4 regions of the Vibrio gazogenes genome follow, and region 1 is predicted to be linked to each of the others. Evidence: predicted binding sites of a transcription regulator. Region 1 holds the regulator's gene; each other region holds the start of a gene.
What was found. Region 1 encodes PurR, which represses purine synthesis genes. Its sites were predicted from a motif close to TNANGNAAACGTTTNCNTNA; they were not measured.
Positions count from the first base shown of each region.

Region 2: the regulator PurR is predicted to act here: its motif matches at 3,286-3,305, upstream of purE (5-(carboxyamino)imidazole ribonucleotide mutase).
Region 3: the regulator PurR is predicted to act here: its motif matches at 2,690-2,709, upstream of glyA (serine hydroxymethyltransferase).
Region 4: the regulator PurR is predicted to act here: its motif matches at 1,682-1,701, upstream of MKS89_RS11075 (uracil-xanthine permease family protein).

Region 1 covers NZ_CP092587.1:2,120,052-2,127,936, reverse strand. The annotation lists gene topA (type I DNA topoisomerase) at 1-875, shown strand, start outside; gene glgC (glucose-1-phosphate adenylyltransferase) at 1,255-2,472, shown strand; gene glgA (glycogen synthase GlgA) at 2,474-3,943, shown strand; gene MKS89_RS09380 (TfoX/Sxy family DNA transformation protein) at 4,077-4,667, opposite strand; cyclic di-GMP riboswitch class I at 4,797-4,882, opposite strand; gene purR (HTH-type transcriptional repressor PurR) at 5,025-6,035, opposite strand; gene elyC (envelope biogenesis factor ElyC) at 6,608-7,438, opposite strand; gene cmoM (tRNA uridine 5-oxyacetic acid(34) methyltransferase CmoM) at 7,526-7,885, shown strand, end outside.
Region 2 covers NZ_CP092587.1:50,232-58,116, reverse strand. The annotation lists gene MKS89_RS00265 (gamma carbonic anhydrase family protein) at 1-495, shown strand, start outside; gene MKS89_RS00260 (DUF1488 family protein) at 492-764, opposite strand; gene aroE (shikimate dehydrogenase) at 761-1,624, opposite strand; gene hemF (oxygen-dependent coproporphyrinogen oxidase) at 1,691-2,605, opposite strand; gene tsaC (L-threonylcarbamoyladenylate synthase type 1 TsaC) at 2,623-3,180, opposite strand; gene purE (5-(carboxyamino)imidazole ribonucleotide mutase) at 3,397-3,882, shown strand; gene MKS89_RS00235 (5-(carboxyamino)imidazole ribonucleotide synthase) at 3,888-5,018, shown strand; gene MKS89_RS00230 (DNA topoisomerase family protein) at 5,130-5,699, opposite strand; gene MKS89_RS00225 (DUF494 family protein) at 5,710-6,183, opposite strand; gene dprA (DNA-processing protein DprA) at 6,189-7,349, opposite strand; gene def (peptide deformylase) at 7,526-7,885, shown strand, end outside.
Region 3 covers NZ_CP092587.1:959,038-966,922, forward strand. The annotation lists gene treC (alpha,alpha-phosphotrehalase) at 1-1,316, shown strand, start outside; tRNA gene MKS89_RS04435 (tRNA-Tyr) at 1,404-1,488, opposite strand; tRNA gene MKS89_RS04440 (tRNA-Tyr) at 1,542-1,626, opposite strand; gene MKS89_RS04445 (YitT family protein) at 1,837-2,442, opposite strand; gene glyA (serine hydroxymethyltransferase) at 2,764-4,014, shown strand; gene MKS89_RS04455 (hypothetical protein) at 4,160-4,492, opposite strand; gene lipA (lipoyl synthase) at 4,714-5,679, opposite strand; gene lipB (lipoyl(octanoyl) transferase LipB) at 5,676-6,323, opposite strand; gene ybeD (DUF493 family protein YbeD) at 6,539-6,817, opposite strand; gene MKS89_RS04475 (ATP-binding protein) at 7,223-7,885, shown strand, end outside.
Region 4 covers NZ_CP092587.1:2,497,850-2,505,734, forward strand. The annotation lists gene wrbA (NAD(P)H:quinone oxidoreductase) at 1-87, shown strand, start outside; gene MKS89_RS11070 (DUF2066 domain-containing protein) at 219-1,640, opposite strand; gene MKS89_RS11075 (uracil-xanthine permease family protein) at 1,744-2,985, shown strand; gene ybaK (Cys-tRNA(Pro) deacylase) at 3,062-3,565, opposite strand; gene ushA (bifunctional UDP-sugar hydrolase/5'-nucleotidase UshA) at 3,677-5,401, opposite strand; gene kdsA (3-deoxy-8-phosphooctulonate synthase) at 5,701-6,552, opposite strand; gene MKS89_RS11095 (SirB1 family protein) at 6,577-7,386, opposite strand; gene MKS89_RS11100 (SirB2 family protein) at 7,405-7,788, opposite strand; gene prmC (peptide chain release factor N(5)-glutamine methyltransferase) at 7,845-7,885, opposite strand, start outside.

The DNA of each region.
Region 1 (7,885 bases):
TGCAGGAAGAAGATGGAGGTATGAAGCCGAATCATATCGTTTTGACGGATATCGAGTGTCCGACATGCTCTCGGCCGATGGGGATTCGTACCGCGTCCACTGGAGTATTCCTCGGATGTTCGGGATATGCTTTACCACCGAAAGAACGTTGTAAGACGACGATCAATCTGGGTGATGAAGATGGGGTGATTAATGTCCTTGAAGAGGATGTTGAAACCGCTGCCTTACGGGCAAAAAAACGGTGTCCTATTTGTGAAACAGCAATGGATGCTTATCTGATCGATGATAAGCGGAAATTACATGTCTGTGGTAATAACCCGAATTGTGACGGTTATATCGTCGAACATGGTGAATTCAAAGTTAAAGGATATGATGGGCCTGTTGTCGAATGTGACAAATGTGGCGCAGATATGGTGCTGAAAAATGGTCGTTTCGGCAAATATATGGGATGTACCAATGAGTCGTGTAAAAATACCCGTAAGATCCTGAAAAATGGTGAGGTTGCCCCACCGAAGGAAGAACCGGTTCATTTCCCAGAGTTACCCTGTGAGAAATCGGATGCTTATTTTGTTTTGCGTGATGGGGCATCCGGGCTGTTTATGGCTGCCAGTAATTTCCCTAAGTCGAGAGAAACCCGGGCGCCGTTAGTTGAAGAATTTGTGCGTTTTGAAGAGCGTATCCCTGATAAGTTTAAGTACCTGGCTTCTGCGCCAACCCATGATCCTGATGGCGCTCCCGCCGTCATTCGGTTTAGCCGTAAATCGAAAGAGCATTATGTGCGTACGGAAGTTGACGGCAAACCTACTGGCTGGACCGTTTTGTATGTTGATGGTCAGTGGCAAGTCACAGATAAGAGAAAAAAAGCAAAATCATAAGAACTAAGGCAGCAAATCGCTGCCTTTTTTATATTATGATTGATGTATTGTTTGGATATTTCGGCAGTATCGGGATCGGTAGAGCGGCTTAGTGAAGATTTCATACCAGTCCCTTGTTCAGTGCCGTAGCATGATGTTCATAATATTCTTACTTTTTTTCCTTTCTGTGAACTAGCTTGGGAGTTGGAGAGGCTAACCGATAAGTGCTTCACTAGTTTGATGTTTCAATTTTGTATTCTGTGGTAATCCCGATAACTTATAAACAGTTATAAACAATGTGTTGCATTATTTTTTGTAACATGAGAGAGATTAAAAAGTAAGTACCGACCTATGGCACTAGGTTGCAGCAGATTATAAAAAGTAATATGGAGTTTCAATCATGGCTGGTGTATTGAGTATGATCCTAGCTGGTGGTGAAGGATCTCGGTTGAGACCTTTAACTGAAGGCAGAAGTAAACCCGCAGTTCCATTTGGAGGAAGCTATCGACTAATTGATTTTGCTCTGAACAACTTTGTTAATGCGGATTTAATGCGGATTTACGTATTGACCCAATTTAAGTCCCAATCACTTTATGTCCACCTGAAAAAAGGTTGGAATGTGTCTGGTATTACGGATCGATTTATTGATGTTATTCCTGCTCAGATGAGAGATGGGAGACGTTGGTATGAAGGAACCGCTGATGCTATTTATCAAAATGTTCGTTTTATCGAACTTGCCTCACCTGATTATGTTTGTATATTTGGCTCGGATCATATCTATAAAATGGACGTCCGCCAAATGTTGGATTTCCATAAACAAACAGATGCTTATCTGACTGTCTCTGCGCTACGAATGCCAATCAAGGAGGCATCCCAGTTTGGTGTAATTGAAGTTGACCATGATGGAAAGATGATCGGTTTTGAAGAAAAGCCGGACAACCCTAAGCCGATTCCCGGAGAACCGGAGTGGGCGTTAATTTCAATGGGCAACTATATTTTTGATGCAGACGTTCTTTGCGATGAATTGAAAAAAGATGCAGTCAATGAATATTCCAGCCATGATTTCGGGAAAGATATCATTCCGAAACTTTTCCCTGAAGGTCATGTCTATGTTTACGATTTCTCGACAAATAAAATCAAAGGTGAAAAAAAAGCAACCTATTGGCGAGATGTCGGAACCATCGATTCTTATTGGGCTGCCAACATGGACTTGTTGAGTAATGAGCCCTTATTTTCCCTATACAACCGGAGTTGGCCACTCCATACCTATTATCCACCGTTACCACCGGCAACATTTGTGGATGCCGATGATCGTCGCGTCAAGATCACGGATAGTCTGGTGTCGGTAGGTAGCTACATTCAAGGGGCGACGATCTTTAAATCAATTCTTGGCTATCGGAGTAATATTGCAGCTGGTTCTCATATCAGTGAATCTGTTATTTTAGGTGATGGAAAGATTGGTGCAGGTTGTACTATCAAACGGACGATTATTGATAAGTATGTTGAAATTGCTCCCGGCACCGTGATTGGTGAAGACTTAGAATTGGACAGGAAACGGTTCTATGTCTCTGAAGGAGGAATTGTTGTGATTGCAAAAGGAACGAAAGTTGGATTCTAACATGAAACAAATCGATGTATGGTTTACCGTTTCAGAAGTTGAAGGGATTATAAAAAGTGGTGGTTTAGCCGATGTCGCAAAAGCGCTTCCGACAGCTTTGAGTGGCATGGGACATCGTGTAAGAATTGTATTGCCGGGTTATCGTCTCGTACCGAACAGAACTGACACAGCCGTGATTCTGGAGACTGAATTGTCTCACTGGCCTCATACGGCTTATCAAGTTCGTAAGTTTGACCGAGACGGTGTTGAAATTTACTTGATTGACTGTGATAAATATTTTGATCGGCCGGAGTTGTATTCTGAACATAATCGAGCCTATGCCGATAATGGAGAACGGTTTGGATTCTTTTCTGCTGCGGCATTGGATGTTTTACCAAAATTGGGTATTCAGCCTGATATCATTCATGCCAATGATTGGCATACCGGATTCGTCCCTTTCTTATTAAAAACACGTTATGCCAATGATCCCTATTTTCAGCGGATGAAGAGTGTATTGACGATCCATAATGCTCTATTTAAAGGGGTATTTTCTTATGATGAATTAGAAATCATCCCTGAATTGCATTTAAGTGGTATGGGGGCCCTACAGTATGGGCACGGCTATGTGAGTGCACTGAGAGTTGGCATCGCGTATGCGGATAAGATTAATGCTGTCAGTCGTCACTATGCTGCTGAGTTACTGACACCACTTGGTGCCCACGGATTAGTCGATGATTTTGTCCGTCGCGAGAGAGATTTGTTCGGTATTATTAATGGTTGTGATTACTCGGAGTGGGATCCCCGAATTGACAGTTATATTCCACGAAATTACACCAATGAGCCCGACTCTTTACAAGAAGGGAAAGTAACCTGTAAACGTCAGCTACAAGAAGAATTGTTATTGCCAACCCGTGATGTCCCCGTGTTTGGAATGGTTTGTCGTTTGACCTATCAGAAAGGATTTCACTATTTGCTGCCGATTCTGGAACAGTTTCTGAGAAATGACGTGCAATTGGTGATTGTCGGGACAGGGGAGCCGGAGATAGCAAATCGCCTGCACCAAATATCTGCAACATCATCACAGAAATTTGCGTTTGTTGATGCTTACAGCAACCGTTTTGCTCATTTGGTTGAAGCTGCCTCTGATTTCTTTCTGATGCCCTCTGAGTTTGAAGCGTGTGGATTAAACCAGATTTATAGCATGGCTTATGGCACGTTGCCGATTGTCCGAGAGGTTGGTGGACTGAAAGATACTGTTTTTGATTATGACCACTTTCCCGATAAAGCGACAGGGTTCAGTTTTACTGAACCGACACCGGAAGCATTACTCATTTGTATGCAACGTGCATTACTGTTCTATTTGCAGCAGCCAGAGAAAAAGTTAGCGATACAACTGCGGGCGATGGAGCAAGATTTTCGTTGGGAAGAGTCTGCTCAGCAGTATGTCCAAATGTACGAAGCTGCATTGATGGGCTACTCGCATACGAATTGATTTTTATTCTATTGAGAAAATGATTGAGTAAAAAAAGCACCGTTAACGGTGCTTTTTTATTCCGGCTCGACGAGCAAACGGGAGTTGTATACTTCGGGAAATGTATACGATAGTAAAAAGCTTATTCAACAAATTAAATTTGCCGAGCTAGCTCGTCGCGTCTTGCCTGAGAAATCACAGACCAATGTTTTCCTTCAATCGCACCTTCTAATGCCCATAGGAGCTCTAGTGGTGGTTGTGTAGCGGGATGAGAGCTCAAAATCGCTTTATATGCGCTGAGAGAACCTTTTTGATGAAGCTCTTCAACTGAATTAATCCCTGCTTTACGTAGCATGCGTTCAGTTGCTAAGCGAAGGTTAGGCAGATCTTTCAAGCGTTTCGGTTTTGTCTCTACATGGGTCGTTTTTTCATTTTTTGCATTCAAATAGGCTTGTTTTGCAATATTGAAAATCGTGTCCGCATCATTCCAATAGTCTGCGGGCAGTGCAAAATATTTAGTCACAACAGGAAACCCACGTTTTGTATACACATAAGGTTCAAAACCTTTTGCTTTAAATGTTTCCAGTGAGTGACTGTCCGCCCGTATATGTAGTTTGTTTTGAACGACAAGTGCAAACATGATGTCGTTGACGAAAATACCAAACCCGCCGAACATTGAGCGTGATTTGACACGGCCTAGTTGTTCAAAAAGCCGCATTGAATCTCTAAGAATTGGTTTATCCATGCTTTTACGTCTCGGTGTATTTTTAAATGAATACGCCACCAAAGTCAGGTCCGAGAATGTAGCAAAAGAATGCAGAAGATATGTTAACAGAACGTCAAATGATTGACGAACATGAAATGCATTTTTGCCATCGGTAACCCCGCTACCTATCATTTTCATGGTTTAGGCCGGAGGCTTTGCGTCCCATCTTTTCAGATGGTTTGCCCTGTGCGTGACACTTTTCCAGTACGGAATTATGAAGTAAGTATGCTAATAACCACTCCACAATGTGTGATTCTAGTCCAATTAATAAAGGTTATCAATAGAAAGAAAGTGGTTGGAGGAATGACCACCCTCCAACGAAATGTAAAATTAATGTTATTTTTTATTTAAATCTTTTACGGTATTGCGTTCCACAATTTCAGGATGCATTTCAAACGTGCGGCGCTCATGCTCTTTACTTTTGATCCGTTCCAATAAGATTTCAAAAGCGTTTTTCCCGACCCGACGTTTCGGTTGGTGAATCGTTGTCAGTGGCGGAGAAAAATATTCAGAGATCTCAATATTGTCGTAACCGATCACCGAGATATCCTCAGGAATCTTGATGCCTCTTTGTTGTAAGCGACTTATGAGTCCTAAAGCCATCGTGTCATTGAAGCAAAAAACAGCAGTGGGCTGTTCATCCATCGCAATAATTTTATCAGCAGCCAAAACTGCTGTATCACATTCGAAGTTACCTTCTAGTATCCAGTTTTCATTCGGGGTCAAACCAGCTTCTGCCATGGCTCTGTAAAACCCTTGAATCCGTTCCTGACAAGCCGCTTTTGATAAATGTCCACTCAGACAAGCAATATCGCGGTGACCTTTATCAATCAGATACTTAGTTGCAAGGTAGCCGCCTTCTTCTGAGTTATCGATGATTTTGTCGGCTTGTGAGCTTTCAGGCCCCCAGTCCATAATGACTTTGGGAATATCACTATAGGTTTCGAGCATTTCCAGAAGCTCGGCAGTCAGGTCAGAACACATGACTAACATGCCATCGACCCGTTTTTCAGCCAGCATCCGGATGTAGTCGCGTTGCTTTTCGTATAAGCCACCGGTATTACATAAGATGAGCGTGTAGCCTTGTCGGTAACAATAACTTTCAACACCATCGATGACTTCAGAGAAGAAGGGGTTGGTCGACTGAGTTACTAACATGCCGATTGTACGCGTTGAGTTACACTTCAAACTCCGAGCCACAGCACTTGGTGCATAGTTCAGAGTTTTCACGGCTTCCATGACTTTTTCTTGAGTCGTTTCTGCCACAAATCGAGTTTTGTTAATTACATGTGAAACAGTTGTTGTTGAAACTCCCGCCAAGCGGGCAACGTCTTTTATCGTAGCCATAGGTATTGTCCTGTCGCTTATGCTGAAGATCCAGCAATCCGGAGCAAATCACAATTGAATGTTTAGTTATGAAGATTTTATCTATTTGTATAATCGGATAACCCGCACAGAAATGACATTCCGAGGTTATTCTGCGATAAGGACAAAAACCGCTAAATTTAGCGGTTTTTGTCTAGGGGCTGTTGACCTTTCGTGATGGTTTTTGCAGCAATTTGTCGTGCATTTAGTCAAGGCAGGTCATGTGAAGTGTAGCGATCTACATGAACCATGACCTAACGCTGGATAAATGAGCGACAAATGCTGCCCAAAGGGTTCATCTGAACGTGTCTTGCTCTTTGTTACGGGTCATTTGCTTAGGATAGCTAAGCGGCATGCCCCGCGCCGCGATCAATACCCGTTCAGATTGAACAAAATTCAACCACGAAAGGTCAACAGCCCCTAGTATAGAATATGCTTTAACCGCGAATTTTAGACTGCCGATTCAGTAATAGCAATCAAAATGAAGCACTCGTTCCACTCAACGGCTGAATCCAGACCGTAAGTCTTGATTCACATGCAGAGATAACATCATGCTACCGCTCTTGTTTTAACGGTTTTTCGACGGTCGCTTCCTGATTAGCAACCCAGTTTTTCAAATAGCGCCAAAACCTTCCCAACGTTTCATACCAATATTTTTCTGTCTGCTCGAGATAAATCGCCTTAGGGGCATATTTTATCCACGGTTGCGCTATATTTTTATAGGACAGGTAGTTGGTCGGTGCCGGGATCGGAGTTAGTCCGGCTGATTGAAATTCATGCAACGCACGATCCATATGACTGGCAGAGGTGACGAGCACTAATTTTCGCGATCCGACAAAACTCGCGGCTAACTGGGCTTCTTCCCAAGTATCTCTGGCACTTTCCAGTAACACAATATCTGATTTTGCCACACCGAGTGATAAGGCTACTCTTGCCAGCATTCGGGCATGACTGAATCGAGTACCACCTGCATATCCGGAAAGAATTAGGCGAGACCCCGGATACATCCGCATGATTCGGATCCCTTCAGTAAGCCGCATCAGCGCTGAGCGACTGAGCTGAGATGTCGGTGGGAGTTGGTCATCGACGATATGACCACTGCCGAGAACCATAATGTAGTCAATGCTACCCTCAACGGGTAAAAAAGCTGAATACTTACGTTCCAATGGTGCGAGAAGGCGATCTGAAACGGGTTGAAATGATGCTAGAAACAGCAACGAGTAAGAGAACAGAACAATCAGGCAACCGGTTTTCCTTTTTGTTGAAAACATAATCATCATGAGGCCAATAAAACCGATGATGAGCAAGGCGGGAAGGGGCATCATTAATGCAGCTATGATTTTTTTAAGCTCAAACATATAAGAAATAGTCCGAAAAAACAGCAATTGAGATTAAAAACGAATAATCCTCTTTATTCCTGCCATTCCTATGACAGAATAGCAGCACGATTCGTTATCATAACTCAAGCTACTGTGACTGAAGATCGCAATTTCGACGATATTGCCCACAAATTTGCAAAAAATATATATGGCTCTGACAAAGGTATGATCCGACAGACCATCGTATGGGAAGATATTCAAACTATTTTAACATCATTTCCTCCGGAACAGCTGCCACTTTCGGTGCTGGATGCCGGTGGCGGGTTGGCACAGCTATCGCAACGGCTCGCGATGCAGGGACATCAGGTGACATTATGTGATCTTTCTTCTGAAATGTTGCAGTTGGCGCAAACCGATATTGAAAAAAATGGTCTGCTTGCGCAGTATCGCTTTGTCCATGCGGCAGTACAGGATATGCAACAATATCTCACTGATCCGGTTGACTTCTTGATG
Region 2 (7,885 bases), 1.4 Mb from region 1:
TATGTGGATTGTACGGCTGTATTAGTCGGTGATATCCGAATCGGGGATGATTCGAGTATCTGGCCTTTGGTGGCAGCCCGAGGCGATGTTAACCATATCCATATCGGGAAAAGAAGTAATATTCAGGATGGTTCGGTTCTTCACGTCACTCACAAAAATGCCGCGAACCCGAATGGTTACCCACTGATTATTGGCGATGATGTCACTGTAGGTCATAAAGCAATGCTACATGGTTGTACGATTCAGGACAGAGTTCTGGTTGGCATGGGCAGCATTATTCTTGATGGGGTGACTGTAGAGAGTGAAGTTGTGATTGGTGCAGGTAGTTTGGTCCCACCCAACAAAACATTACAAAGCGGCTACCTTTATATGGGCAATCCTGTCAAACAGGCTCGCCCACTCACGGATGAAGAGCGAGCCTTCTTAGTTAAATCTGCAGAGAACTATGTTCAGAATAAAGATGACTTTCTTCATCAAGTAGAAGATATCGGCTAATTAGAGACGGTCAGTTCGATTTGCCCGAGCGCATTGTATGCTTCATCCTCAATCAGCTGCTCGGCCAATTCTTCGCAATCGAAACGATATTGAGAGAAAATACTGACAGCTTCTTCTTCATTCGTTATCTGCTGGTTGGCAATTTGTTCCAGAACAGTAACGGCAACAGTACACTCAATTAACGCGCCCTGACATTGAGCAGGGAAACGGATTTGCTGCATTGCTTGATCCCAAGACTGCACATCGGGAAAAAGAATCGACTGATTCATAGGCTGCCTTCCAAATTGCGTCTCAGCTCTCTTAATATCTGCCGAGTGCCGGGGCGAATGCCACGCCATAGCATGAAGCTTTCCGCCGCTTGCCCAACTAACATCCCCAAGCCATCATAGGCATGAGCACAACCATTCTCCACGGCCCAGTGATTAAAAACCGTGAGCCCTTTGCCATACATCATGTCATAAGCAACACTTCTTTCTGCAAAGATATCACTGGAAATATCCGGCAGCGCTCCGGACAGACTTGCTGACGTCGAATTAATCACCACATCAAATGCCGTATGGATCTCTGACATCGGTTGAGCCGAGACTGGTACGGATGTTAACGAGTCTTGATTTTGACGGTTATGTTCTTGGAAAAAAGTAGCAAGATCTTGTGCTTTGGTGAAAGTCCGGTTGGTAATCACAATCGAGTCGGGAGATTGTGCTAATAAAGGATGAATCACGCCTCTTGCTGCACCACCCGCACCAATTAACAAAATTTTCGCTCCCTTCAAGGGCACCTGATACTGCAATAAATCCTGAACTAGACCAGCACCATCGGTATTGTCCCCGAGAATGCCGCCATCATCGAGTTTCTTTAATGTATTGACCGCACCAGCAATTTTGGCGCGCTCGGTCAACAGATCGGCAAACGCGTATGCTTCCTCTTTAAAGGGAACAGTCACATTACATCCCTTTCCCCCTCGAGAGAAAAACGCATCTACTGCTGTTTTAAAACCATCTATCGGCGCCAACTCAGCCGTATAGACCATGTCTTGGTTGGTCTGTCGAGCAAACAATGTCTGTATAAAAGGAGATTTGCTGTGACCGATTGGATTGCCGAATACTGCATACTGATCCTGATAAGCCATATCCTTGCCTTCACTCAAAGAAAATAGAAAAGAATCTTTTGACCCTATCACTCCCGACGAACACTGTCACCAATCTCTTGGCGTCAAATATTCCGTCAGACACGCTTCTGCACTGTCGGGCTGAGGTTGATAACCGTACTCCCAACGAACCAGTGGCGGCATAGACATCAGAATCGACTCGGTTCGACCACCCGATTGCAGACCAAACAATGTGCCCCGATCAAACACCAGATTAAATTCCACATATCGCCCTCGTCGGTACAGCTGGAACTGACGTTCATGCTCAGTAAACTGACAGTCTTTGCGCCGCTCAACAATGGGCAGATAAGCGCGAGTGTATCCCTCACCGACCGCTCGGATATAAGCAAAGCAGGTGTCGAAATCCCACTGATTCAGATCATCAAAGAAAAGTCCGCCAACACCGCGGGTTTCTTCTCGATGCGGTAAGAAAAAGTACCGATCACACCAATCCTTATGTTGTAGATAAACCTCTGAACCAAACGGCTGACAAATCTCTTTCGCCACTTGGTGCCAATGATGGCAATCTTCGTCAAACGGATAGAATGGGGTTAAGTCAAACCCGCCACCAAACCACCAAACGGGTGATTCACCGTCCTTTTCTGCAATGAAGAAGCGAACATTCATATGTGAAGTGGGAACGTAAGGATTATTGGGATGCATGACCAAAGAAACGCCCATTGCTTCGAATCGACGTCCTTTTAACTCCGGTCGATGTGCCGTTGCAGACGCAGGCATTTCATGACCGGTGACATGGGAAAAATTAACCCCACCCTGTTCAAATACCTGACCATTACACATCACACGACTACGTCCGCCGCCACCCAATCGGTCACCCGGTTCGCGGTGCCATTCATCTTGCTCAAATCGGGACATACCATCAGCGGCTTCAAGCTGCTGACAAATTGAATCCTGTAGTTGCAGTAAAAAAGTTTTAACGGCCTGTTTATCAATACCACTCATCGCGATTTCCCTTGTCTCTACCCTTGTCTTAATACTTCTAGCGTGCGTGCATCTCGAATCTCACTGGGTTTATCGCGCCCACCGGTTTGCCCGGCCAAAATAGCATGGAGACAGTGACCAAGTTGCTGCTGCACCGCTTCTGTCGTCATACAAGGCGGCTGGCCGGTTAAATTGGCACTGGTTGAAGTAATGGGCTTGCCATAAGCATCGCACAACTGCCGAACCTGCGGATGATCCGTGACCCGTACGGCAATCGTATCAAACAAACCACAGAGCCAAACCGAAACACGATCACTGGCCGGCATAACCCAGGTGACCGGTCCCGGCCAACTGGCTTGAACATGGGCCAATTGTTGTGCTGAAAGCTGACTTTCATCAATGTAAGGTTGTAACTGCGCATAACTGGATGCAATGAGAATCAACCCTTTTTCAACCGGACGGTTTTTGATTTCCAGTAACTTTTGAATCGCGTCAGGCTGGTCAGGATCACACCCAACGCCAAATACGCCTTCGGTCGGATAGGCAATCACATCACCTTGATGCAACGCATCAAGCACCTGCTCAAAATTATTCACAATACTTCTCATTATGCTCGAATGATGATGCCACTAGTGTACAAACGATCATGCCAGAAAACGAAATCAATTTTGTCCGAAAATACGTTATCGGGGGAACCTTCCGGACGCAAACGTTTTCCTTCGGCAAATTTCCCCGTATAATGCGCGCAAAATTGTCGCACGTTGACAGCATAAACATACTTGAGTATTGCAATAAACCTGAAGGAGTCTGAGATGAAAGTCGGAATTATAATGGGCTCGAAGTCCGATTGGCCAACGATGAAGCTCGCCGCAGAAATGTTAGAGCAATTCGGTGTAGAATATGAAACCAAGGTCGTTTCAGCACACCGTACACCTCAGTTACTGGCCGACTATGCAAGTCAAGCCAAAGCACGTGGTCTCAAAGTGATCATCGCCGGTGCTGGCGGCGCTGCTCATTTGCCGGGCATGGCCGCAGCTTTTACCAGTCTACCCGTGCTGGGTGTTCCGGTTCAATCCAAGGCGCTAAAAGGAATGGATTCGCTACTTTCTATCGTTCAGATGCCTAAAGGTATCGCGGTCGGCACCTTAGCAATTGGTGAAGCTGGTGCAGCGAACGCAGGTATTCTGGCAGCGCAAATCATTGGTGTTCACGATGAACAGGTCATGCAAAAAGTTGAAGCGTTTCGTCAATCGCAAACAGATACCGTTCTTGCCCATCCAGACCCAACCGAGGAATAACCAGTATGCACGTACTTGTCTTAGGCGCAGGCCAACTCGCGCGGATGATGTCACTTGCCGGAGCGCCCTTGAACATTCACATTAGCGCCTTCGATGTGGTCAGTGGGCAGATGATTCATCCGCTGACTCAGGAAGTACAAGGGCATGGTTTGGAAAATGCTATTCAGCAAGCGGATGTCATTACTGCCGAATTTGAACACATTCCACATGATGTTCTCCACCAGTGTGAACAGAGTGGGAAACTACTCCCCGGCGCGCAAGCCATCAAAACCGGTGGTGACCGTCGTCTCGAAAAAGCACTGCTTGATGAAGCCGGCGTCAAAAATGCCAAGTATTTTGTCATCAAAACCAGAGATGATTTTGACAGTGCGATTCGCCATGTCGGTATACCAATGGTTCTGAAGAGTGCTTTAGGCGGGTATGACGGAAAAGGTCAATGGCGACTAAAATCAACAACCGATGCCGATGCAATCTGGCCTGAAATGCAACAATGTATTGAAGCCAGTGACAATCAAGCGATTGTTGCTGAGGAATTTGTCCCCTTTGATCGCGAAGTATCACTGGTTGGAGCTCGTGGCAAAGATGGGCAATGGGTTGTTTACCCACTATCAGAAAATATCCACACCGATGGTGTACTGAGTCTATCAACATCCATTGATGCGCAAATGTTACAGCAACAGGGCAAAACCATGTTTGAAGCAGTTGCGAATACGCTCAATTACGTGGGTGTCCTTGCGCTGGAATTTTTTGATGTTCAGGGGCAGTTACTTGTCAACGAGATCGCGCCTCGGGTACACAACTCAGGACACTGGACTCAACAGGGCGCAGATACATGCCAGTTTGAGAATCATTTACGTGCAGTATGTGGTTTACCTCTGGGCAGTACAAAACTGATTCGCCCCACATGTATGGTGAATATTCTGGGCGAAGATACACTCCCCTCAGAGATTCTGGCAACGGAAGGATGTCATATCCACTGGTATGGTAAAGAAAAACGTTCAGGCAGAAAGATGGGACATATCAATGTCAGTGCAGATTACTATGCAGAGCTGGAGCGGATCATCTGTTCGCTGGCTGACATACTTCCGGCAGATGCATTTCCAGCAGTCCATCAATTCGCCAGCCAACATAAATAATCAGTGATATCATGCAGTCCATGGTTTGATACATTTTTCAAACCAGAGCTTAAATAACCGACTCATCAACCAAGGGTATCACTGCCCTTGGTAACTTATTTCATCATTCAGCTATTCAGTCTCTTGAACATGACCACACCGCCGGGCAGCACACATCAATGTCATACCGGATGCCGATTTTTTTTCAATCAACAGCGGGAAACCACATTCGCTACATTGCCCAATCACTGGCGGAGCATTGATCGCAAACTTACACTTCGGATACTGATCGCAAGCCCAGAAAGTCTTACCAAACCGGGATTTTCGTTCAACCAATTGACCGGTGTGACATTCCGGACAACACACCTCTCGGGGTTGTTCAGTCTTGGGCGGATCGGAAGATTCAATATGATGACATTGCGGGAAATGGCTACAGCCGATAAACATGCCATAACGGCCCTGCCTTAATACCAACTCATTGCCACACTCAGGGCAGGGCACACCTAAGGCTTTGATAATATGACCATCTTGCTGGTGACGCGGGCGAATATAATCACATGCAGGATAGGCAGAGCAGCCCCAGAATGGTCCGTGTTTACCATGACGCAACTGTAACGCACTACCACATTGGGGACATGACTCAACTTCATCCAAAGCATGTTCATGTGCAGAAAATAATTGCTGATCTATATGACGACTCATTGAATCTCTATCAGTGCAAAATGCCTTGCTCTTTGGTATACAACCATTCTTCCATCAGCGTATAGGCACTCTCATTACCCGGAACATTGAATAGCACCATCAGAATAATCCATTTCAAATCATCTAGTTCAAATTCATTGGTTTCTAGTCCCATCACTCGATCAATAACCATTTCTCGAGTTTCAGGGGTCAGCACTTTAATTTGTTCCAAGAACAAAAGGAATCCGCGGCATTCAACATCAAGTCGGGCAGTCTCTTTCTCGGTATAGACTCGCATTGCTGTTGCAGCACTGATCGATAACGGAGAATGCACATCACTTTGTTGTAGACATGCCAATTCTTCCAACCAGTTAAGGGCTTTGTAGATCTCTTTCTGATGAAAACCTGCACGCAGGAGCTCATCCTCTAACTCATCTTGATCAACTTGTAACTCAGCATCGCTATGGATGTAAGTTTCGAATAGATACATAAGAATATCCATCATCATAGCTAGCCCCTCCCCTTACGAATATAGCCACCAGCAACTGCAATCACGTGCCCGGATAATTCCAGCTCTAGTAGCTGTCTCATCACTTCATGAACTGGTATATGGGTTCGCGTTGCAAGAATATCAACTGGCGTCGCTTTTACCCCTACGTTAGCTAACACTTCAGCAAATGGCAATTCTTCGTCGTCAATTAATGGCGGAAAAAGCTCATTTTGCTGAATTTTCTCTTCTCGCTTCTCTTCTTTCTTTACCCAAGCAGATAACGTACCAACTTCAGAGAGTACCTGTTCAATATTCTGAACTAAGCAAGCGCCATCACGGATTAGTGCATTACTTCCCCGATAACCGTGCTGATGAATCGCGCCCGGGATCACAAAAACATCCCGATTTTGCTCAACAGCATATCTTGCGGTAATCAATGACCCACTCTTTTCCGCAGCTTCAATCACCAGCACTCCCAGAGATAACCCACTGATAATTCGGTTACGGCGAGGAAAGTTCATTGATTTCGGTGGTGTTGAAGGACAAAATTCTGACACCAGAACACCGGACTGTTGTTCAAGTATCCGCTCAGCCAGCCCACGATGCCGGGCCGGATAGATACGCTCTAAGCCCGCCCCTAAAACAGCAATGGTTTTACCGCCACCTTCGATTGCTCCCATATGAGCCTGACCATCAATCCCTAGCGCTAACCCACTGGTCACTGCTACTTGATGCTGAGCAAATCCATTCGCAAAATGCCACGCATCTTGCAATCCTTGCATACTGGCATGGCGGCTGCCGACAATGGCTATCTGTGGCACGGATAGCAGCGAAATCTCTCCCTGCACAAACAACAATGGTGGCGGAGACGGAATTTCTTTCAATAGTGCCGGATAATCCGGTGAAAAATAAGTCACGATATGACGATACTTGCCACGCACTTGCCATTCGAGGCAATCTTCGGCCACTTGATTCGCAGCTCCGGAGAGCAGATAAGAGACCTGCGCGGGCGAGAGTCCCAAAGCAAGCCACTCTTTTTCAGAATAATGGCTCAACGACTCAAGCGATGCTTTGCCGAGTAGCTTTAACAACGACTGCGTTCCCAGACGAGGTGTCAGGCAGAGTTTTATCCACATCAATAGTCGGTCGTGTTCTGTAACATGCGAGGCTGATTGGTACATCTCCGGAGATATCCTGATACTAAGTCGTAAATTGGTGAAACAATGGTTTAATCGACGGATAATTAATAATCACTTCGATTTATCACTCACAATGCTGTCAATTAGGTCTTAAAATGTCTAGAATTGGAGCATTGGACTTTTTATTGTTTCGGCACATTTCAACAATTTGAGTGTATATGTCTGTATTACAAGTATTAACTTTTCCTGATGAACGTTTAAGAACGGTTGCAAAACCCGTTCAAGAAGTCACACCTGAAATCCAGAAGTTCGTTGATGACATGATCGAAACCATGTACCAAGAAGATGGGATTGGCCTGGCAGCAACACAGGTTGATTTTCATCAGCGTATCGTGGTGATAGATGTCTCTGAAACCCGCGATCAGCCTCGTGTATTGATTAACCCTGAAATCCTCGAAAAACGGGGAGAAGATGGTATCGAAGAAGGATGTCTATCGGTTCCGGGATCAAGAGCACTGATTCCAAGAGCGGCAGAAGTGAAGGTTCGAGCACTCGACAGAGACGGAAAAGAATTTACC
Region 3 (7,885 bases), 1.2 Mb from region 1:
TATCCAGTCCTTATCGGGACTACTATATCTGGCGTCCCGCCAAAGAGGGGGGAGTCCCCAATAACTGGCAGTCAAAATTTGGTGGGAGTGCCTGGGAGCCGGACTTCAATACTGGTGAATATTATCTGCACTTGTTTGCGAAAGAGCAGGCTGACTTAAACTGGGAAAATCCACACGTTCGTGAAGAAGTGAAGAAGATTATCTCATTCTGGGCTGAAAAAGGTGTCGATGGTTTTCGGCTGGATGTCATTAACCTGATCTCGAAACACCAGAATTTTCCGGATGATGATGCGGGGGATGGGAAACGTTATTACACGGACGGTCCGAGAGTTCATGCGTTTCTTCAGGAGATCAGTACGGCTGTGTTTCAGAAATATGGCTGTGTTACGGTCGGAGAAATGTCTTCGACGACCGTTGAACACTGTCGCCGGTACTCGGCTCTGGATGGCAAAGAACTCTCAATGGTTTTCAATTTTCATCATTTGAAAGTGGATTATCCCAATCATGAAAAGTGGGTCAATGCGCCGTATGACTTTATTGAACTGAAGAAAATTTTCAATCATTGGCAAACAGGCTTACACGATTCGGGATGGGGGGCTTTGTTCTGGTGTAATCACGACCAGCCACGGGTTGTCAGCCGTTTCGGTCATGAGTCTCAATATCGGGTCGAGTCAGCAAAAATGCTGGCAGCAACATTACATATGATGCAGGGAACGCCTTATATCTATCAGGGTGAAGAAATAGGGATGACGAACGCGGGGTATGTTTCGATTGAACAATACCGGGATATCGAAAGTCTGAATATGTATGACATTCTGGTGCATCAGCAGGGAATGGCAGAAGGAGAGATGCTGGATATTCTGGCTCAGAAATCCAGAGATAACGCTCGTACCCCGATGCAATGGAATCGTGAATTGTATGCTGGATTCAGTCGGGTAAAACCGTGGGTTGATGTGGCAGAAAATTATACTGAAATTAATGTCGCTGCTGCACTTCGGGATCCTGAATCAATTTTTTATTTCTATCAACAACTGATTCGGTTGAGAAAAGAACTGGACGTGATTACCTTCGGAGATTACCGGGATCTGTATCCGGATGATAAGGCGATTTGGGGTTATATCAGACAATCAGAACGGCAATCACTGATTTGTCTGAGTAACTTTTCTGAGCGGTTGCAATACTGTGAGTTACCTCCCGATATGATCAGTCGTCCGGCTCGCTATCTGTTGGGGAATTATACCGGACTCAATATGCAGCATGTAGAGACATACCAACGGTTAAGACCTTATGAAACCCGGATTATTTTATTGGATTGATAACAATGGTATAGAACAGGATTGTGATGGTCTGTATTGATGAGACACAGATAAGAAAAAAGCCAGCAAGATGCTGGCTTTTCTATATGGTGGAGGGGGACGGATTCGAACCATCGAAGGCGGAGCCGGCAGATTTACAGTCTGCTCCCTTTGGCCACTCGGGAACCCCTCCAGAGTTTTGTTCATGCCTGAATCAAATAAAGAATGATTCAAACATGTTGAATATGGTGGAGGGGGACGGATTCGAACCATCGAAGGCGGAGCCGGCAGATTTACAGTCTGCTCCCTTTGGCCACTCGGGAACCCCTCCAGGGTATGCACTTTATATTGAAGAAATATTCCCGACACATCTCTTCGGTGCGGGGCGCATCATAGCAAACCTATGCAGCCTGTAAAGACTTTTCTAAAAATTTATGACTGAGTGATGTCTTTTTGGACAAATGAGTTATTTCTTATTCAACATCAGGATATGTAAGACAAAATCCTGTGCACTTTCTTGTTTATGGTGAACTGTACTTGTCTATGGTGAACTGTAAGTGACAGAATATCGAGATGGTTTATGATTCATCGCAAGTACGATATTGAGTACCGCTGCGCTGAGTATTGAAACTGCAATTGTCGCTGGGGGAAGATAAAATAAGGATGCGCCGACAATTGACGCATCAATGCATAATTGTGTCTTACCCACAGAAATCCCGAACTTATCTTGAATCAATAAGCAGAAGACATTGAATCCGCCTAAGCTTGAACGGTGGCGGAAAAGGATCAGCATCCCCAGTCCCATGAAAAGCCCTCCGGTAATTGCACAGTAAATGACATTGACATGTGTCAACAGAATGAAGTGTGCAAATAGCTCGGTAAACAGGGAGACCAGTAGACCGGAAATCAAACTGTTCAGCGTGAACCGGCGACCAAACCGTTTCCAGGCGAGCAAATAGAAAGGGGCATTACATAGCAGATATAGCACACCAAAAGAGTAGGGGACTAATTGGTTGAATAATAATGCTAATCCGGCAGTCCCACCTGTAATTTCATTTGCCGCTTGCAGAAACATGATTCCCTGAGCAACCAAAAAGCTCCCGGTTATCATGGCAATAATATCTTCCTGAAATGTGTGTTTTTCCATCGATAATTAAAAGTATTGGGATAATTTGCGGAGAATACTAAAGAAAAGGTGATACTTTCGGTAGCTAGCGGTGGTAAATTCAGGTAAACCTATGTCTTTGGTTTTTTACATCATGTAAACCCAAAAGTTGACACTTGTGATGCTATCGTGGTGTGACTTTTCGGTATCATGAAAAAACTGCATGATAATTTGTCTATTTGGGCTTTATGACATAAACCAATTTAGGTAGAATACGCGCCAAGTTAAGTGACGAAAACGTTTGCGTTAAGTCAAAATGCAGTTTTATTAAACTTTCCAGTCAATCTGAGTCAGGAGATACAGATGCTTAAGCGTGATATGAATATCGCTGATTATGATGCGGATCTTTTCGCAGCCATTCAAGAAGAAACTCTTCGTCAGGAAGAGCACATTGAACTTATTGCTTCAGAGAATTATACCAGTCCACGCGTCATGGAAGCTCAGGGTTCTCAACTGACCAATAAGTATGCAGAAGGCTATCCGAGTAAGCGCTATTATGGTGGTTGCGAGTATGTCGATAAAGTTGAAACATTAGCGATTGAGCGCGCATGTCAACTGTTTAACTGTGAATATGCAAACGTCCAGCCTCACTCCGGTTCTCAGGCGAACAGTGCCGTATACATGGCATTATTGAATCCCGGTGATACGGTTTTAGGGATGAGTCTGGCTCACGGTGGTCACTTAACGCATGGTTCTCCAGTTAACTTCTCCGGTAAACATTATCATGTGATTCCTTATGGTATTGATGAAAGTGGTCAGATTAACTACGAAGAAATGGAATCACTGGCCGTTGAACATAAGCCGAAAATGATTATCGGTGGTTTTTCTGCTTATTCACAGATTGTTGATTGGGCTCGGATGCGTGAAATTGCTGATAAAGTCGATGCTTACCTGTTTGTTGATATGGCTCATGTGGCAGGTCTGGTTGCTGCTGGTGCTTATCCGACGCCGATTCCTCATGCGCATGTTGTCACAACCACAACACATAAAACACTGGCAGGCCCTCGTGGTGGTTTGATTCTGTCAAACGCTGGTGAAGAGATGTACAAAAAACTGAACTCTGCTGTATTCCCCGGTGGTCAGGGTGGCCCGCTGATGCATGTGATTGCGGCAAAAGCGGTTGCGTTCAAAGAAGCAATGGAACCCGAATTTAAAGCGTATCAGGAACGTGTGGTGCAAAATGCAAAAGCGATGGTTGCACAGTTCCAAGCTCGCGGCTATAAAATTGTCTCGAATAGTACCGAAAACCACCTCTTCTTAGTTGATTTGATCGACAAAGATATTACGGGCAAAGACGCAGATGCAGCGCTCGGTGCAGCAAATATTACGGTGAATAAGAACTCTGTGCCAAATGATCCGCGTAGCCCATTTGTGACGTCTGGTATTCGTGTCGGTACACCAGCGATTACCCGACGTGGCTTTACTGTCGATGATGCGAAAGAGTTGGCAAACTGGATGTGTGATGTGCTGGATAACATCAATGATTCAAGTGTGATTAATGCGACCAAAGCAAAAGTGCTTGAAATTTGTAAGCGTCTCCCTGTTTACGCCTAAGTCGTCTTCACATTCCGGTGATAAAAATAAACCCGCTTTAAGCGGGTTTATTGTTGTCAAATCAAGTCGATTCACAGCCAAACAAGATATTCAAAAGTGTCAGTGAAAGGGCAATCGCTTGAGAACATCGCCTTCAGTAATCGGGTTAATCTTTAGAGATGCTCAGTGTTGTACCTGACTTACATTTGAATAAGTAGTATTTTTCACTTTCAGTAAATTTGCCTAACCCTTCGCCATCACAGTAATCAATATTGATCCCACGCATGACTTCGAGTGTATCTTCTGATTTGAGCGCAAATTTAGAGCCGTCGGCACAGACGATGCGAACGCGCCCTGCATTATCCAGCGAGTAGACTTTCACGTCGGTATTACAAAGTTCAAAAGACGCTTCGCGGTAGTTATCTTCTTTGGTATTTGAAGCACAACCTGCGAGTGTGAGCGCGAGTCCGACAATGCCCCAGATAGTGGCAGTTTTCATCATATATATCCTTACATCGACAGTGAATTCAAGTTGCCCTCTAGACTATAGAACAACGATCATAGATTCAATATCATGACACAAATTATGGTAATCGTTTCACATTTGCTATGCGGTGTTGTTTCTGAGCAAATCGAAAGCATGGATGTGAGTGTGACTTGTGAGAATTCGTGCTGTTGAGAGAGCACTCAGGCCGATGCAATGCACCGACCTGAGTGGGGTTATTTTACTTCAATGCCTTTGGCTTGCAGATCGGCATGATAGGATGAACGAACAAATGGACCACACGCAGCATGAGTAAAGCCCAGCTCAAGCGCAATCTCTTTCAGTTCATCAAACTCTTCCGGCGGCACATACCGTTCAACAGGCAGGTGATGGCGGCTCGGTGCCAGATATTGGCCCAAAGTCAGCATGGTCACACCATGCGCACGTAGATCTTTCAGCACTTCGACGATCTCTTCTTTGGTTTCACCCAGCCCCATCATTAGCCCAGATTTGGTTGGGATGTCCGGGTGTTGCTGTTTGAATTTTTGTAATAACTCAAGCGACCATTTGTAATTTGCACCGGGTCTGACTTTGCGGTACAAGCGGGGCGCTGTTTCCAGATTGTGATTGAATACATCTGGCGGATTATCTTGCAGGATGGTCAGTGCTGCATCCATCCGACCTCTAAAATCGGGTACCAGCGTTTCGATACGAATATCGGGGCTGAGTGCTCGAATTTCTCGGTTACAGTCGACAAAATGCTGAGCGCCACCATCACGTAGGTCATCCCGGTCAACCGAGGTGATCACAACATATCTGAGTTTCATATCGCGAATTGTCTGCGCAAGTTTGTTCGGCTCTTGTGCATCCGGTGTTAAAGGACGTCCGTGTGCGACATCGCAAAAAGGACAGCGACGCGTACAAATTGCGCCCAGAATCATAAAGGTCGCGGTGCCGTGATTAAAGCATTCTGCCAGATTGGGACAGGACGCTTCTTCACAGACTGAATGCAGATTATTTTTGCGCATGGCGGATTTAATATCCTGAATGCGCTGACTATCTGATGGCAGCTTAATCTTCATCCATTCGGGCTTACGCAGTTGTTCTTTCTGTTCGGTCGGCATGTTTTTGACCGGAATCAGTGCCATTTTGTCAGCGTCGCGGTATTTGACGCCTTTTTCCATTTGAATTGGTTTGCTCATGATATTGCTTCTGTTTTGAATTCTACATGCTCGTAACCCAGTGTTGTTACAAGCGTTGTGATGAGTTGTTCTTCGACGGTGTGCATGTCGGATGGGCCTCCGAGCTCACTGACCTGAACCATTTCCATGCCTTGATAACCACAAGGATTGATTCTTAAAAACGGTGATAAGTCCATATTGACATTCAGAGCCAGTCCATGGAAAGAGCAGCCTCTGCGAATCCGCAGCCCCAGCGAGCAGATTTTTTTATTGCCGACATACACACCGGGCGCATCGGCTCTGGCCTGTGACTGAATATCAAATGCATTCAGGGTCTCGATGACAATGTTTTCAATGTGTGTGACGAGTTCTCTGACGCCAAGCTTCTTACGTTTTAGATCGAGAAGAAAATAAACGACCAGTTGCCCGGGACCATGATAAGTGACTTGCCCACCGCGATCACTCTGGATGACGGGGATGTCTCCCGGGTTGAGAATGTGTTCTGCTTTTCCGGCTTGACCCTGCGTAAAAACAGGATGATGTTCAACCAGCCAGACTTCATCACAGGTTGTCTCTGTTCGCTGGTTGGTAAAATCGTGCATCGCTTGCCAGATAGGCTGATAGTCCTGTTGACCGAGTCGTTTGATAACGAGTTGGTTCTCCATAATATGACTCATCCGCGATAAATAAAGTGTTTGGATTATAAACTGCTTCGAGCAATGGAACTACTCAATGATGATAAAAAATGGCCGCATCTTTGGATGAGCCATTCTAACGATTTGATTAATAAGGAAAGACTGCTACCGTTATCTTTCAAAAAAAATTGAATTTTTCAAAAAATAATAGAATTTTCGGTTGTGTCTATAGCTTTCAGTCCTGTTTACAAAACCATACGTACAATATCAATCGCGCCTAACTCTTTGTAGAGTGTCTCAACCTGTTCGATCGATGTCGCAGTGATATTGATGGAAACTGAATGATAGTTTCCTTTTGCACTTGGCTTGACGGTTGGGCTGTAATCACCGGGAGCATGACGCTGGATGACCTCAAGAACCAGTTCTGGTAACTCCGGTTTTGCGTGGCCCATAACCTTGTAGGTAAATGAACAAGGAAATTCAAGCAAGTCTTTCAGTTTTGCATCTGAGTTTATTGTTAACATAAGTGCAACTCCGGCTGAGGTCGATAGATAAGGAGGGGGATCATACTGATTAATGACATGGATCTCAAGATGCACTTTTATACTCAAATTGTGTGTGTTTGTGTGGTTTCACGCAAACTTTATCAGTTTATTGAATGATTTTAGTTATATAAAGTTAGTTTATATTCTGAATGTGAATTTACTCGAATGCTACTTTAGCGAAGGGTGTGGTACTCAAGAAAAAATAAATGTATAAAGATTAATATGTTAGTGAAGTGCTATGCAGATGAGTGTGTTCGGCTGCGGTACGTCTTATATTGGGCGTATCGTTTATGCAACTGATTAGTGTGTGCTGAAACTGAATCTTGGGTTTATTCTGATAGAGATGGCATTGATTTTGTCGTGAGTTTAGTAGGTTAAGAAATAATGCAGCAGATTGCTAAAAATGCTCATCGTAAAAGGTTTCGTATTCAAGAAACGTGGAAGTTTGTCCTGTTTTGTTGTGTGTATGTCATTTCCTGTGTTTCTTTTGTGGCATATCTGTATGTCCAAGCGAAACAGTCGATTGAAGATGATCTGAATAATCGGCTCTATCATGGTGCTTTAGTGGCCGCTGCGGTTTTGGGAGAGCATTACCATGACGGATTAGTTGATAAAAATTCTAAAACTGAAGCGGAAGATTGGCATGCGATCGAGCGATTGACCGAATATAGCAGAAAGATGGATCTGACTTATATTTATACGGTGATTGAGCGGGGCGGACAGGCGGTTCTCGTATCATCCAGCGCATCTGAAGATGAGTTGAAAAATAATACTTATGTCCGCTTTTTCGATCCCTATCCTGATGCCAGTCACCAATTACTCACCGCATTACATGAAGATCGTATTATCTGGGCGGATTATGATGACCATTGGGGCGACTTTCGTGCTGTTTTCGTCCCGATGCGATCCGCAGATGGCTCGCGCTACATCGCTGCGGCCGAGATGTCGATGAGAGAGTATTACGCACACCAAAAGGCAGAGGAAGGTGAGACCCGCCTTCGATTGGCTGGGTTTTCTATTTTTCTCTTCATTAATTTCAGTATCTTA
Region 4 (7,885 bases), 380 kb from region 1:
ACAGAAGAAAAAACACTGGCGCAACGACTTGGTCAGCGTCTTGCCGCATTATCGATTCGAATCAACCCTGCCACAGCAAATACATAAACTGCCTCGTCTATAAGCTTTATCGTTTCGTTTATAGACTTTCTCACCTGTAAGCTTTTTCATCTGTAAGCATCTTCACCTATAAAAAATTAGGGCCATTCAGGCCCTTATTTTTGCTAATGACATAATTGTTACGGTGTATCTTGAGGGATCTGACTCTGGGACAAAGTATCTCGTGAATCCTCTGCCTGAGGAGCATCATCTGATGGCTCGGTCACCGAGCGCTGGCGCCACTGATATTGCAGTGAAGATTGACCGGTTTCTACTGGCGGATTGACCGTTGCTTGCGAATCAACATCATTCACGGACTTCTTTTCCATCGAATCCTTCGGCGAATGTGCCTCGGATAATGGTTGATCAGATAGCGGTTGATCAGAGAATGATTCGTCACTCAGAGTTCCGTCAACGGCGGCCTCTTCAGATGATGTAGGTTGCTCCGCTTGAGAAGATACAACGGGTTGTTTATCGAACGCCTCCTCTCCATCAGGTTTAGGCTGTCGCTCAATCAAATTGAGTGAATCCAGCTCCTGTTCAAATGCTTCCTGAGTGGTTAACAGATGCACCCGGAATGTGACTTCATCCCCTTGAATTCGGATGACATCAACACTCGCCACTGAGCTTAGTTGGTTGAGCGCTTGTTCCAGCTTGAAAAAGTGAATGGCCCGGCTTAAATGTTTCACATTGAGAATCATCGAATGAGACGATTGCCCGGCAACCACCACCCGATTTTTCTTGGCATAGTATTGCGTTAATTGATTAACCAACTGTGCAAGTTCGTCGTCACCACTTAAGCTCCCGCTCATTGGTGGCACCGAAATATCTAACAGTTTTTCTGGTGTTTGATCATAGAGCTTCCAGTTCAGCGTGTCTGACTGAGCCCGAATAATCAAAATTGCATCCGGATGATAACGCTCACTCGCATCACGAATAGGCTGAAGAAACTCACCCCAGATATCCGAAGCTTCAATACTGGTAATATCGTCAAAGTCACCGACCGGGACAATGAGAGGTAATCCTCGTTTTTCAGCCAATTGTTTCAATTGCTGAACATTCTCATTCGTGACGTTTTCCCATGCGATATGACGCTGAAAATTTTGGTCTTCAACATACCAGACAAGAATCGTCGCCCGTTTCACCGGCCAGAAAGGGAGTTGTGCCTGAGTCAGCAATGTTCGTATCTGCTTAGCACTAAACTGCATCTTGACTATCTTTTGGTCATCTTTCTGACCATAGCTAATCTGAGACAAATAAAGACGATTTTGAGACAGCGCTTTTTTAACCACTGGGTTATTCACAGCGTCTTGCTCCCCGGTCGCCCGAATAATCACATTCTCCATGCCCTGAATTCGAGCCTGAGACTCATCTTGTTCTTGATCAAGCGTGACTTCCGAACGATAAATATTGACCTGAGTTGCCGCATAACCGGAAAAAGTCAGGCATAACAAAATCAGACAAGCGAAATTTCGCATAGTAATCCAAAATACATCAACAATCGTGTCCCGATCATAAGCAACTATTGGTTTCCCGGCAAGAAAACCCTGCCACAATGGCAAATATTCCTGCTTCCCCCTGACAAAAAATAGCATCTTTGAAACATGGCAAACGTTTCAATAAGTGATAGAATCCTCAAAATTTGTCTTAATCAGGGAAAAAAACATGAAAAATGCCATATTAGGCGTGCAAATGCTCTTTGTTGCATTTGGCGCGCTGGTTCTGGTTCCGCTGCTAACGGGACTCGATCCAAACGTCGCTCTCTTTGGCGCCGGTATCGGAACCCTTCTTTTTCAACTTATCACCCGTCGCTCCGTCCCCATCTTCCTCGCTTCTTCTTTCGCTTTCATCGCACCAATCCTCTACGGCGTTCAAGCTTGGGGCATACCTGCCACAATGGGTGGTCTGATCGCTGCCGGAGCCGTCTATGTTTTGCTCGGCGGATTAATCAAAGTCAATGGCGCAGAGTTTATCCATAAACTTCTGCCACCGGTTGTCATTGGCCCAATCATTATGGTGATTGGACTAGGGCTTGCCCCGACAGCCGTCAATATGGCACTGGGAAAAACGGGAGATGGTTCCGTTCAATTAATTGATGGACAGGTTGCCCTCTGGATTTCATGTATTTCTTTGTTTACGACAATTCTCATCAGTGTCTTTGCCCGCGGCATGTTTAAACTGCTGCCGATTTTCGGTGGCATTATCGCCGGTTATACACTGAGCCTGATTTTCGATGTGGTCAGTTTCGAAGCGGTTGAGAATGCTGCTTGGTTCTCACTCCCTCACTTCACCATGCCTGAATTTAATATTAATGCCATCCTGTTTATGATTCCGGTTGCCATTGCGCCGGCCGTCGAGCATGTGGGGGATATTCTTTCTATCTCCAATGTCACCGGCAAAAATTATCTGAAAAAGCCGGGACTACACCGCACCATTGCCGGTGACGGCATTGCAACCATCGCAGCGGCAATGGTTGGGGCACCACCGAATACAACCTATAGTGAAGTGACTGGCGCGGTCATGCTGACCAAGGCGTTCAATCCCGTGATTATGACTTGGGCGGCCGTGACTGCCATTGTTTTAGCGCTGGTCGGCAAACTCGGCGCTTTACTTCAAACCATCCCCGTGCCAGTGATGGGCGGTATTATGATTTTGTTATTCGGCTCGATTGCTTCGGTCGGTTTGAATACCCTGATCAAGAATCATGTTGATCTGCACAAATCCAGAAATCTGGTGATTGTCGCGGTGACCTTGGTATTCGGTATTGGCGGTATGGCCTTCGGTATCGGTGAATTCAGCTTACAGGGAATCAGTCTCTGTGGTGTCGTTGCTATCTTATTAAATCTCATCTTGCCAGATGACCTGGGCGAAAACCATGTCGTTGACAATGCGCAGATTGAAGATTAATCCACACATCACGAATAAAAAAATCCCGGGAGCGTCAACGCCCGGGATTTTTATCTGCTCTGACAATGTGGGTGATTTATTGATGTTCCAGTCCCGTCGGTTCACTCTCTAAACATAATGGTAAAAATTTTGCGTGTGTCAGATCCGCCAGATCCCGAGGCGCTAATTCAATTTCCAAGCCTCTCTTCCCCGCACTGACGCAAATCGTTTCTTGGTTTTCAGCACTAGTGTGAATGAATGTCGGCAACATTTTCTTCTGCCCGAGTGGACTAATACCACCAACCACATATCCAGTTATTTTCTGTGCAATGTCAGGATTTGCCATTTCCGCTTTTTTTACACCAGCCGCTTTTGCCGCCAGTTTCAAATTCAGCTTTTGCTCAACCGGAATAATCGCGACAGCCAGCGCTTTAGGTTCGCCGTTCAGCGCGAACAGTAATGTTTTAAATACCTTCTTCGGATCCTGCCCGAGCACTTCAGCCGCTTCCAGCCCGAAGCTGGTATGATTCGGGTCATGGTCATACTGATGGATTGTATGAGAAATCTTCTTTTTCTTTGCCAAACGAATCGCAGGAGTCATACGTCAGTCCTTTTTATCAATCAAGCAATGCGCCACCTTCAGCAATTGAAAAGGCGGCAATTTTGCCGCCTCAAGTAAAAATCACTCGGGAATCCGAGTCAAACACTTTTTTTATTGATAAGTGATTTCACCTTTCGGTTGGTATAGCGAAGCATCAACCGGGCTATGGGTCTGTAAATACTCTTTTAAAACATCGGCATCGACAAATCCGGTATTCACGTAACCGACATGCTCCGTCAGTTTTGGATACCCATCCCCCCCGGCAGCATTAAAACTTGGCACGGTAAACCGATAGGTTTTTGTCATTTGAATCGGGGCACCACCAATTTTCACGTCAGACACACCGGAAGCACTGACCGTCATGGAAAGACCGGCAAACTGAGCATAAGCCCCCGAATCAACGGGTTTAGTCGCAACCTGATTCAGATAGTCAATCACCTCAGCACCAGACATATCGACATAGGTGATAATATTGGCAAAAGGCTGCACTTTCAGCACATCTTTATAAGTAACATCCCCTGATTCAATGGAATCCCGAACCCCACCGGAATTCATCACAGCAAAATCAGCTTTGACTTTATTCTTATGTGCCGTTGCAATTAAATGGCCCAGATTGGTTTGCTGAAAACGCACCACATTTCTGTCACCTTCCAGACGCCCTTTTACGGTGGCAATTTTTTGCTCTAATTTAGCCTTTCCTTTCTCTTCATAAGGCGTCAAAAACTTCAGTAACGCTGGATCTTCTGGTATCTGTTGATTGATCAATACGCGTTGTTTCTTGCCATTGCGCATCACTTTTTTCTTAAGATTGACGGGTATCAGTTGATAACTGACCATCTTCAACTGCCCATTGCGGAACTCATAATCTGCCCGACCCACATATTTGCCCCACTCATGCGCCTGAACAATATACGTCCCGTTCTGAATATCCGGCTGACACTCATCTCCCGGCTGAAAATGAGTATCGGCAACGTTCGGGGATTCCATACAAACCGGCTCTTGAGAATGACCACCCACAATCATATCCAGTGATCCGGGCTCCAGATAACGAGCGAGAGCGACGTCACCCGGTGCATTGATGCCATGTTGACCATTGACGTAATGCCCCATATGCGTCACAGCAAAAATCAAATCCGGCTGTTCTGTTTTTTTCAGTGTCGCGATCACTTTCTTCGCTTCAACTTTCGGATCTCTGAATTCAACATTACCGATATATTCCGGATTACCAATTTTCGCGGTATCTTCTGTTGTCAAACCAATTACCGCGATACGAACCCCTTGCTCATCAAAGATCTTATACGGACGGAACAAGCGTTTGCCGGTTGTTTTGTCATAAATATTGGCCGAGAGCATGGGGAAATTCGCCCATAGGCGCTGTTTGAATAACACAGCCAACGGATTATCAAACTCGTGATTGCCAACCGCCATGGCATCATATCCGATGATATTCATTCCTTTAAAATCAGGCTCGGCATCCTGCAAATCCGATTCCGGGACACCGGTGTTGATATCCCCACCAGAAAATAGCAGTACACTACCGCCTTCGGCTGCCACTTCCTGACGAATCTGATCAATCAGAGTTTTTCGGGCAGACATACCATATTCATCATATCTGTTCTTCCAGAACCGACCATGATGATCATTGGTGTGAAGTACCGTCAGATGATACGTTTCATCCTGATGCCACTGTTTTTGAGGGGTTGTTGTACATCCCCATAGCAACACAAGTAGTAGTGCGCCGAGAATGGTTTTCGAGTAACGCCATTGATTTGAAAATAGTTGATTTGAAAACTGTCGATTTAAAAACCATCGCGTTGAAATAAGTGATAATCGCATAATATTCCTGCCAATCCTGATCCCTGACATAGCTGTCCATTGCTATTCAGGCCACCTCAAGAGACCTGAATATAAGTTAGCCCTATACATTAACTGATAAAGAATACTATAAGATTATGAACTTAAGGTCACAAATATTTGATGATGTGATCGCACGTCAGATCCCCATTCACCAGAGCCCGTACCACATTGATTGACTGTCAGAGCTACATTCAGCCCTACGACAGGTATAAAAAAACCATCGCATAAGACGATGGTTTCTACTGTTCTGATGTGTTCTGTCTCACCGGTGAAACAATTTACTCAATATCGATATCTGCAAAACTTTTAATCAAATCATCCAAGGCTTTCATCTGTGCCAAGAACGGCTCCAGTTTATTCAGAGGCAACGCTGAAGGGCCATCGCATTTGGCCTGAGCCGGATTCGGATGCGCTTCAATGAATAACCCGCCAATCCCGGTTGCCAGACCGGCTTTTGCCAATTCAACCGTCTGCTCACGACGACCACCGGAAGCTGCGCCGGTCGGATCTCGCATTTGCAGCGAATGGGTCACATCAAAAATAATCGGGCTGCCATGAGAGACTTTTTTCATCACACCAAAACCGAGCATATCGACAACAAGGTTATCATAACCATGACAAGAACCCCGTTCACACAGGATGATTTTATCATTGCCACACTCGGCAAATTTTTCGACAATATTGCCGACCTGACCCGGGCTCATGAACTGAGGCTTCTTCACATTGATTACCGCCCCTGTTTTTGCCATCGCTTCCACTAAATCAGTCTGACGGGCAAGAAACGCTGGCAACTGAATCACATCAACCACATCCGCGACAGGCTGCGCTTGTGCTTCCGTATGTACATCAGTGATGATCTTGACACCGAAGGTCTGTTTCAATTCCTGAAAAATCTTCATCCCTTCATCAAGTCCCGGACCGCGATATGAATGAACAGAACTACGATTCGCCTTATCAAATGAGGCCTTGAATACATAAGGAATCCCTAACTTTTCTGTCACTTTGACATAATGTTCGCAAACCTGCATCGCAAGATCACGGGATTCCAAGACATTCATACCGGCAAACAAAGTAAACGGGCGGTCATTGGCAACCTCAATATCACCAACTCTTACAACTTTCTGTTCCATCGTATTCTCTCTATAAACCCAATATTAGTGGATTGTTACGGCTGTACTACGCAACAAATTCACCTGATTTTTCAATAATTCGGCAGCGGGATCATCCGGACAATGCTCAATAAAATACTGATAATCCGAAAGCGCAATTTGATGACATTCCAGTTGCTGATAAATGAAGCCACGGTCACGAATTTCATAAGGATCATCGGGGACAAACGTTAATGCCAGATTGGTACACTTCAATGCCAAAGTATAACGTTCTTCACGCATCAACGCACTTTTCAGTAAAGCCAGCCAACGTCCGATGATGGTCGGGTGATCGCTGGCCTGAAGGTGTTTCGACTTTAATTTGGCAAGGGGTCCTTTGCTACCGATCAACCAAGCTTGCAACGTATGCTTCGAAACATATTCGCCAGAAAATGGATTCAAATAAACAAGTTCTTCATCGGGCCAAGCAACCTGAATCAAAAACTGGGTCGGAAACATCACTGGCTTCAGCGGAAATCCCAGTCGATGACTAAAATACAATATCAAGGCACCCAAACTGACAGGAATTCCTTTACGATGCTCCAGCACCTGATCGATGAATGCATTACGAGACTCAAAATAAGCCTCGTGATCACCGGCAAACCCCCAATCCTGATAAAATAATTGTAAAAAAGCGGCAAATCGTGCTTTTGGATCGGCATCATCATCCAGATACGCTTCGGCTTCATGGGTCATCTTCACTAATGTCTGTTCCGCCCACGTAACCCGGGTCTCAGGATTAATGGCCTGGTTCAGTACCAGCGCACCCTCCACCAGCTCCATCGCATCAAAATCTTCGTCAAATAATTCAATCATAGACATATCGGCCCAGTATTAATGCATAAATATCGGTAACTTGGTCCAAGAAATGTTTGCAGCCATGGCAACCCAGCCTAGCGCACCAAGGAATGCGAAAGTCCGCAGCAATTTCCCTCGGCCTAGTTTCAAGGTAAACACGCCTAATGCGATATAAGCCAGCATACACATGAGTTTTTCCGTCAGCCAAGCAGCCTCAGGTGTAAAGGGAATAAAGCCAGTCACGACACACAATGCAACACCGGATAACAACAATAATGTATCTATTACATGTGGTGCGATTTTCAAAAAACGATGGTGAAGCGCTTGAGAGTTCATCATCATCAGCCCGTAGCGAAGACAAAATAAAGCAACACTGGTCACAATGGTAAATAGGTGAAAATATTTTAATCCCAGATACATAAACGTCCTCTTATGGGCACTTTTTAGGCATAAATAAAGCGATGGTATCAATAACGTTATGGCAGAAAGCAACCGACTGTCACGCGATCATTTCCAG